One region of the Ferdinandcohnia jepli genome, then DNA from elsewhere that is predicted to be linked to it. Evidence: riboswitches for the same ligand, from Rfam matches in the RefSeq annotation. Region 1 holds a riboswitch; the other holds the start of a gene.
What was found. Region 1 has a riboswitch for S-adenosylmethionine ahead of metK (methionine adenosyltransferase). Riboswitches for the same ligand answer to the same signal wherever they lie in the genome.
Positions count from the first base shown of each region.

Region 2: linked by a shared signal. The riboswitch ahead of AB3M96_RS05855 (LLM class flavin-dependent oxidoreductase) and the one ahead of metK (methionine adenosyltransferase) in region 1 are both predicted to bind S-adenosylmethionine.

Region 1 is NZ_JBFOKR010000016.1:30,088-34,521, forward strand. Features, by position in the region: gene AB3M96_RS17290 (DUF2584 domain-containing protein) at 1-121, shown strand, start outside; gene pckA (phosphoenolpyruvate carboxykinase (ATP)) at 159-1,748, opposite strand; SAM riboswitch class I at 2,080-2,245, shown strand; gene metK (methionine adenosyltransferase) at 2,587-3,786, shown strand; gene AB3M96_RS17305 (gamma carbonic anhydrase) at 4,031-4,434, opposite strand, start outside.
Region 2 is NZ_JBFOKR010000004.1:179,765-184,198, reverse strand. Features, by position in the region: gene AB3M96_RS05865 (hypothetical protein) at 1-414, shown strand, start outside; gene AB3M96_RS05860 (ATP-grasp domain-containing protein) at 430-1,380, opposite strand; gene AB3M96_RS05855 (LLM class flavin-dependent oxidoreductase) at 1,396-2,448, opposite strand; SAM riboswitch class I at 2,530-2,640, opposite strand; gene AB3M96_RS05850 (M20 family metallo-hydrolase) at 2,870-4,150, shown strand; gene AB3M96_RS05845 (VanZ family protein) at 4,263-4,434, shown strand, end outside.

The DNA of each region.
Region 1 (4,434 bases):
AGAGGTAAGACGAACAAAAGATAGCGAGTCTATTGGGGATGCCATTATAAAAAAGATTACACTAGAAGATGATAAAACAACTATTACATACGAACTGCAATCCCTGAATTCTATAAATTAAAAACCTCGAGAGGGAAACTCTCGAGGTTTTATCCTGCTTATATTCTTGGACCACCTAATAATTCAATTTCCTTAGGAACATTAGAGAATTTTTTAAAGTTCTCTTTAAATTTAAGTGCAAGTTCCTTTGCTTTCACATAATATGCACTTTGATCGGCCCATGTTTTAGAAGGTTGTAAAACATCATCTGGAACTCCAGCAATATGAATTGGAATTTCTAAACCAAATATATCATTTTTTACCGTTTCGACGTTGTTCAATTCGCCTTCTAAAGCAGCTTGCACCATTGCACGTGTGTAGCTTAACTTCATACGGTTTCCAACACCGTATTCTCCACCAGTCCAACCGGTATTTACAAGGAATACTTGCACATTGTGTTCATCAATTTTTTTACCAAGCATCTCAGCATATACAGTTGCAGGAAGTGGTAGGAATGGTGAACCAAAACATGTTGAAAAAGTTGCTTGAGGAGATGTTACTCCACGCTCTGTTCCAGCGAGTTTACTTGTATAACCACTTAAGAAATGGTACATTGCTTGTTCTTTTGTTAATTTGCTAATCGGTGGTAATACTCCAAAAGCATCAGCAGTTAAAAATACAATTGTGTTCGGGTGACCAGCAATACTAGGAACAACAATATTGTCGATATTCTCAATTTGGTATGCTGCTCTTGTATTTTCAGTAAGTGAGCCATCATCATAATCAGCAATTCTGGATTCCTCATCAACAACCACATTTTCAAGGACCGATCCAAAACGAATTGCATCAAAAATCTGTGGTTCTTTCTCCCGTGATAAATTGATACATTTCGCGTAGCAACCACCCTCGATATTAAAGACACCTGAGTTAGACCAACCGTGTTCATCATCGCCGATCAATCGACGCTTAGGGTCAGCTGATAGAGTTGTTTTTCCAGTGCCTGATAGGCCGAAAAATAAGGCTACATCCCCTTCTTGGCCAACATTCGCCGAGCAGTGCATAGATAAAATATTAGCTTCAGGCAGAACAAAGTTCATTACTGAAAAAATTGATTTTTTAATTTCTCCAGCATATTCTGTACCACCAATTAAAACAGTGCGTTTTTCAAATGAGATAATGATGAATGTCTCAGAATGAGTACCATCAACAGCAGGGTCAGCTTTAAAATTAGGAGCATTTATTACAGTAAATTCCGGCTTGTGATTCTCTAAATCCTCCTCAGTAGGGCGAATGAAAAGTTGCTGAGCAAATAAATTATGCCAAGCAAATTCATTAATGACTTGAATTGGCATACGTACCTTTTTGTCAGCACCTGCATATCCATTGAATACAAAGACTTCGTTTTGCTCTTTTAGATAGGTAAGTACTTTTGTGTAAAGTTTTTCAAAGGTTGCTTCAGAAATAGGTTGATTGACTTTTCCCCAGTCAATTTTATCTTTTGTAGAAGCTTCTTCTACAATATATTTATCTTCTGGTGATCTACCTGTATATTTTCCTGTAGTCGCACGTACAGCACCAGTCGAAGTAAGAATTCCCTCTTTTCTAGCTAGTACTTTTTCGACTAATACCGAGACAGAGAGATCATGAAGTACGTTATTTCCATTCACTAATTCCATTAGCTGCTCACTTGAAACTTCAACTGAATTCATGAAAAAAACCATCCTTTATCTAAATATTATTATCATTCGAATTATAATTAGTATAACACATTAATTCAATTAGTCTATACTATTTAACGTATTTTACGTAACTTATCTCCAAAGTGTACCAACCAATTTAAAAAACTATGATTTCATGCACTTTATGTAAAGATAAAAAAAGTAAGCGCTTTAAAATTATAGGTAAAAATAGTAATTTAAACAAGAATAAAAGCTAGATTTTTATTTTAAAAGTACTGATCATATTTTTTGTTTTTATTTTCCGTAATATTGTTGACAGTAAAAGGTTTACTACGTTATGATATGTCATTGAACGGATACTCTCTTATCCCGAGCTGGCGGAGGGACAGGCCCAATGAAACCCGGCAACCATCACTATGTATACATATAGAAGTAAATTTATGTTTATTCTATACATATAACTTCTTGGTTTTTTAAATAGTGATAAGGTGCTAACCTGAGCAAGGCATGACCTTGATCGATAAGAGTGAAAGGCGAGAATGACAAATTTACCTTTCCTCATTAGCAGGGAAGGTTTTTTATTTCTTGATATCAGGGGCAACTTTTAGAATATCTATCTGTTTGCTTAACTCATACGATGTTACATTCACATATACAATCTTGAAAGTAAATTCAAATTTAATTAGAGAAAAGTTTGTGTTTGTAATCACTTTTCGTGCACGTTAGGTCAGCCGCAAAGTGTTTTACTGTACGTGAATACAGGATAAAAAATCAAAATGTAACAATACTAAGGGAATGAGTACCGTATCAAAAAGAAAGTCAGAAATTGAGTACACTCGATGTTCTGAATGTAAAAGGAGGAAGCGTTGTGACAACTAGACGCCGATTATTTACTTCTGAGTCTGTTACAGAGGGTCATCCAGATAAAATTTGTGACCAAATTTCAGATTCTATCTTGGACGCTATTTTAGCTAGTGATGCTAATGCACGCGTAGCTTGTGAAACTTCTGTAACTACTGGATTAGTTCTTGTAGCAGGAGAAATTACAACTTCTACATATGTAGATATCCCTAAAATTGTACGTGAAACTGTAAGAGAGATTGGATATACTCGTGCAAAGTATGGATTTGATGCTGAGACTTGTGCAGTTTTAACTTCCATTGATGAGCAATCACCAGATATCGCTATGGGTGTAGATCAAGCGTTAGAAGCTCGTGAAGGTCAAATGACTGATGAGCAAATTGATGCAATTGGTGCGGGAGACCAAGGTTTGATGTTTGGTTTTGCTTGTAATGAAACAAAAGAACTAATGCCTTTACCAATTTCTTTAGCTCATAAGCTTGCTCGTCGTTTAACTGAAGTTCGTAAAGAAGAGATTCTTCCATATTTACGTCCAGACGGTAAAACTCAGGTTACTGTTGAGTATGATGAAAATAACAACCCAGTTAGAATTGATACCATTGTTATTTCTACTCAACATCATCCTGAAATTACACTGGAGCAAATTCAGCGTAATCTTAAGGAGCATGTTATTAATCCAGTTGTTCCAAAAGAGCTTATTGATGAAAATACAAAGTACTTTATCAACCCAACAGGACGTTTTGTAATCGGTGGACCACAAGGGGATGCAGGGCTAACAGGACGTAAAATTATCGTTGATACGTATGGTGGTTATGCACGCCATGGTGGTGGAGCATTCTCGGGCAAGGATCCTACAAAAGTAGACCGCTCGGCTGCATATGCTGCACGCTACGTTGCAAAAAATATTGTAGCTGCAGGACTTGCTGATAAGTGTGAAGTCCAATTAGCATACGCGATTGGAGTGGCTCAACCAGTTTCTATCTCAGTTGATACATTCGGAACTGGAACTGTTTCTGAAGATGTACTAGTTGATTTAGTACGTGGAAACTTCGACCTTCGTCCAGCAGGGATTATTAAGATGTTAGATCTTCGCCGACCAATCTATAAGCGGACAGCTGCATATGGTCATTTTGGAAGAAGTGACGTAGATTTACCTTGGGAGCGTACAGACAAAGCTGAAGCTCTAAAACAACAAGCTTCTAATTAAGAATTGAAGAGCTCGCCTAGTGGCGAGCTTTTGTTAAATAATAAAGTATAAAAATTTTAACCGAGTTTTCGGTGTTTAGCTCCAGCGCCTAGCCCCTCGAGGTCGCTTCACCCCTCCTGTGGCGGCAACACTAAGGAATGCTTCCTGAGGTTAATCCACGCAGGAAAAAAGCTTTGCTTTTTTTCGAGCCTCCTCGTCAGGGTTCCAGCGCTTGTCGGGGCTGACCAAGGCGCTTGCGCTTTTCTTATTTTTGCAAACTCTTATAAAACTGTCCTTTTTCAACATATTCTCTACGTATTCGGGCCATATCCTTTTTGTCATCATCATTTAACTCTCTAATGACCTTAGCGGGACGACCAAATGCAAGTGTATTAGGAGGAATCTTCTTTCCTTGTGGCACAAGACTACCTGCTCCAATAAACGCACCTTCACCAATTTCAGCGCCATCAAGAATGATAGAGCCCATGCCAATTAGGGCTTCTTTTCGAATGATGGAACTATGTAAAATAACCTGATGACCAATCGTCACATCATCTTCTACAATTAATGGGTTATTTGGACTTTGGTGTAAGATTGAGTTATCTTGGATATTAACTCTTTCACCTATTATAGTAGGAGCAACATCTCCTCTAATCACTGTATTAAACC
Region 2 (4,434 bases), on a different contig from region 1:
ATGGTGAAGAACCTTCCTTTGGATGAAAGCACGCAGGTTGCGGAGGCATCGATGACTACAGAGTCTTCCACACTTGAAGAAATTAAAGAAAAGTATGATAGTGAATTTACTATTCTTGAAAAAGACACAAAGAAGAAAGCCAAAGAGCTACTCAAACGAGCGAAGGCAGATTTTATCGAAGAATCAGCTGATGGAGTGGCAGTTTTGCAAGTGATGGGTACCTACTATAACGAATTCAAGACGTTAGAAAAAGAAACCGATGAGTTATTCTACGCGCTCTATACCGAGCTAGAGAATGAGTTAGTAGTTAATGGACACTCAAAAGAGGAAGCCCTGCCTTATAAGAAAAAGTATGAAGAAAAGAAAAATGAATTATTGAAAAAGGCATTAGATGTTCAGGGAAGTTACCAGTAGGCAACTTCCCTTTTTTTACACCTCTACTCCAGCCAACTTCTCCAACTCTTTCCCTAAAAACGTTGCAACCTCAAGCATACCAAACTTACCGGCAGCATCCTCCGCGTCTGAGTTGTAATTGGTATTTGTATTGATGTCATATGTGAAAATTTCGCCCTCGCTGTTACGGATAAACTCGATGCCAGCAATGTGAATGTCGTTTGCAGCTAGAACCTGCTCATACCTTTCTAAAATAGGATCTGCAAAGTTTTCAACGATTTGGAACTTAGGTTTCGTTGGTACTTCTTCGCCAACTGGACAGAAAAGGTCTCCGATTTGGCATGCGTCTGCCGGGCATAGTTCAAAGCCTTCAGATGTGTCGACTCGAACCGCATACACAAACTTGCCGCCAACAAATTCGCAACGGGTGATATATGGTTCTGGTGATTGGATGTACTCTTGAATAAGCGTAATTCCATCAACCGGCTCCTCAAAAGTCGGTCCTTCAAGATACTCATTTAGTGCTTCTAATGAATAGAACAATTGAACTCCAAGTCCTTTTCCAGCACGGTTATGTTTTGTAATAAATGGTGCACCTGCAAACTTCGCTGCCGCTTCACGAATTTGTTCTTTTCCAACTGCCGCAACTGTTTTCGGTGTTTTTACACCATAACGATTCAACTCAAGGTATTGCTGAACCTTACTAACTTCTAACTGCAGTGCACGCGATCCGTTAAACACTTTTCTATCGTGCGCTTCTAACCATGCAAGAACTGCACTCGTTAATTCAGGTGCATATCGATGACCGCGCGTATGAGAAGATGCGCTCATTCTACTATAAAATACACCTTCCGGCGGTGCCTCGGATAAGTCCACTGTTCCCTGATCCAGATGCCACAACTCATACGGAAGATTTAGTTCTTCTAGGCGCTTTACTAAGTGCTGTGTCCATTCATCATTTTCATGAATTACATATATTTTACTCATTGCTTCCACTCCTTTTTAAGCTTCTAGTTTTTGAGTTCGTTTCGCTTCTACAAGTGGCATTACATCACGAGCAAAGCGTTCCATTTCTTCTAGCTGTGGTGAAAATTGAAGTAGTAATAAGTCTAATCCAACCTCTTCATATGCTAAAATGCGCTCCGCAATTTGTTCCGGTGTTCCGATTAAGTTTGGACGCAAGCCTCTGTTTGAAACGGAATAATCCTGCAACTGAATTTGCTGCTCTAATTGAGATTTACTTGTGAAATCCTTGAATCCCGCGTATCCGCTAGTATCTTTTACATCCGTGATACGACGAAGTTCCTCCTGAACCTCTTCCTCTGTATCGCGGCAAATCACGTACGCTGCCATTCCAAAGGATTGGAAGTCGTCTTTGTTCAAGGCTTTTCGTCTATTTTTCATATCCGTGATTTTCGTATCAATTTCTTCAACTGTTCCACCATGCATCACATAAGCGTCCATGACTGAAGCGATTACTTCTTTACCCTTTGGACTTTCGCCGCCTGCATATAAAACCGGGTTAGGACGTTGAACTGGCTTTGGAGCAAGCTTCGCATTTTGGATATTGTAAAACTTGCCATCATATGAGAAAGTTTCTTCTGTCCATAGTCCTTTCACAACATCGATAAACTCTAGCGTGCGGTCATAACGCTCATCATGTGCTGTAAAAATACCGTTGTACTGACGGGCTTCTTCTTCCCACCAAGCAGAAACGACATTCAACGTAAACCTTCCATTGCTTATATGATCAATGTTCGCAGCCATTTTTGCTGTTACAGCAGGGTTGTGGAATCCAGGACGGACCGCTGTCATAATTTCAATTTTTTCCGTAACTGCTGCAAGTGCTGCCGCAGTTGACCAAGCCTCAAGGGAATCATGCTCGGGACCCTTAATATCATTCAAATATAATTCAGCAATTAAGGTTGTATCATAGCCCCATTTTTCCGCCGCTTGAATCACTTCCTTTGCATAAGCAAAGGTCGGTGGCATGTTCTCATCCTCCACATTTCGTAACCACCCACCAAAAATCGGTAACCAAAAACCATACTTCACTCCACTCATCTCCTCATGCTGTTTCTAGATAAAATAAAAAACCTCTTCAAAAAGAAGAGGTTTGTATGTAACGTCGACCCCTTCTTATTTCTCAAACATCAAGTTTGATGGAATTGGCACAGTATTCTATGAATCTAGAACCCGCTGCCGAGGCTTCAAAGGGCCATTTCCCTCCACCTCTCGTAATAAGAAGACACTATTTATTTCGTAATTCGTAATGTTATCATACTTTATCTATCAGAAAAGTTCAACAAAAAAGTTTTTGTTAGCTAATGTAGTAAACCGAGTAATCTTATTGAATTACTGAATAGAGTTTCTCGTTAAGTCACAATTATGATTGCAGGATAGTCTTATTAATTGCATAATAGGTACATTAATTGAACAATGCTTAAATTGCAAACCACAAAAAAGGAGAATTCAGATGAACCTGTATGAAAAACTCATAGTAGATTACGATAAATCATTAAACAAAAACGGCGTAAGGGGTGAGCGCTTGGCCACAAGATTAGCGGCTCTTTCCGAGATTGGACTCACACCAGACTGCGGTTCGTACCGGATTGGCTTTTCAGAAGAAGAAAAGGCAGCAAAGGACCTCGTCAAAAAATGGATGACCGAAGCAGGACTTGAAGTAACTGTTGACGGTGCCGGAAATGTGTTTGGCCGCCTTGAAGGTAAAAACCCAGAGTTACCGGCACTAATATCTGGATCCCATGTAGACAGTGTGCCAAATGGCGGACATTTTGACGGACCACTTGGTGTGCTTGCTGCACTAGAGGTTGCAGAAGCTTGGAAACAAACCGGATACACTCCAGAAAGACCTTACGAAGTCGTCATTTTTACCGACGAAGAAGGTGCACGTTTTAACGGTGGCTTTAGTGGCAGCATGTCGATGATTGGTGAGGCAAAACCAGAGGATTTACTTCCTAAAAAGGATATAAACGGAGTCCCTTTTAGCGAGGTGTTAGAAAGTATTGGCCTCACTACAGATTCCTTTTTCACTTCAAAAAGAGACCTCGACAAACTAGAAGCCTTTGTTGAAATACATATTGAACAAGGTAAAAGACTTGAAAATGCAAACACATCTGTAGGAATTGTGACCGGAATTGCAGGACCATGCTGGTTGAAGATGACGTTTAAAGGACAAGCCGGTCATGCAGGCAACACTCCAATGAATGATCGACAAGATGCTCTTGTTGCTGCCAGCCAATTTATATATGAGGTACAAGCGCTCCCTCAGCAAGTGAGCTCTTCTGCAGTTGCGACTGTTGGCAAGGTTGATGTATTTCCTAATGGGGTAAATGTTATTCCAGGTGAGGTTCGTTTAACTGTTGATATTCGTGATATCCAAAAGGATACGCGCGACAAACTAGTCGAACTTGTCATCGACAAGGCGCACACTCTTTGCAACAACCACAACATCGAACTAGAAGTAGAAGAAACCTTCCGGGAGGCACCCGTTCCAATCAGTGAGGACATGCAGGAAAAACTGGCTAACTCGGTTAAAGCCCAAGGGATAGAACCGGCTTATTTACCAAGCGGTGCCGGGCATGATGCAATGGTGGTTGGGCGTAAACTTCCGGTTGCGATGATTTTTGTACAGAGTAAGGATGGGATTAGTCATAATCCTGCCGAGTGGTCGACTTTGGGGGATTGTGTGCAGGCGGTTCATGTGTTGAAGGATTTTTTGGAGACTTATAGATAATCATGAAAAAAGAGAATGGAATCTTATTTTTCCATTCTCTTTTTACCCACTAATAACCAATAGGTTTATGTTCTTCCCGGGTTGACCAAACTCACTAATGGGTGAGGAAGATATGAAAATAAATTATGAACTTGTATTTGGAATGGACAAGGTGGGACATTTCCTGCTATTCTTCGTTGTTTCATTTATTCTCGGTTTGGTTTGCTTAGTGGTTATTAATAAATACCACGTAAGAAAAAGTCTGGGAATTGTATGGCTATATCTGATTTTACTAGGACTTTTTG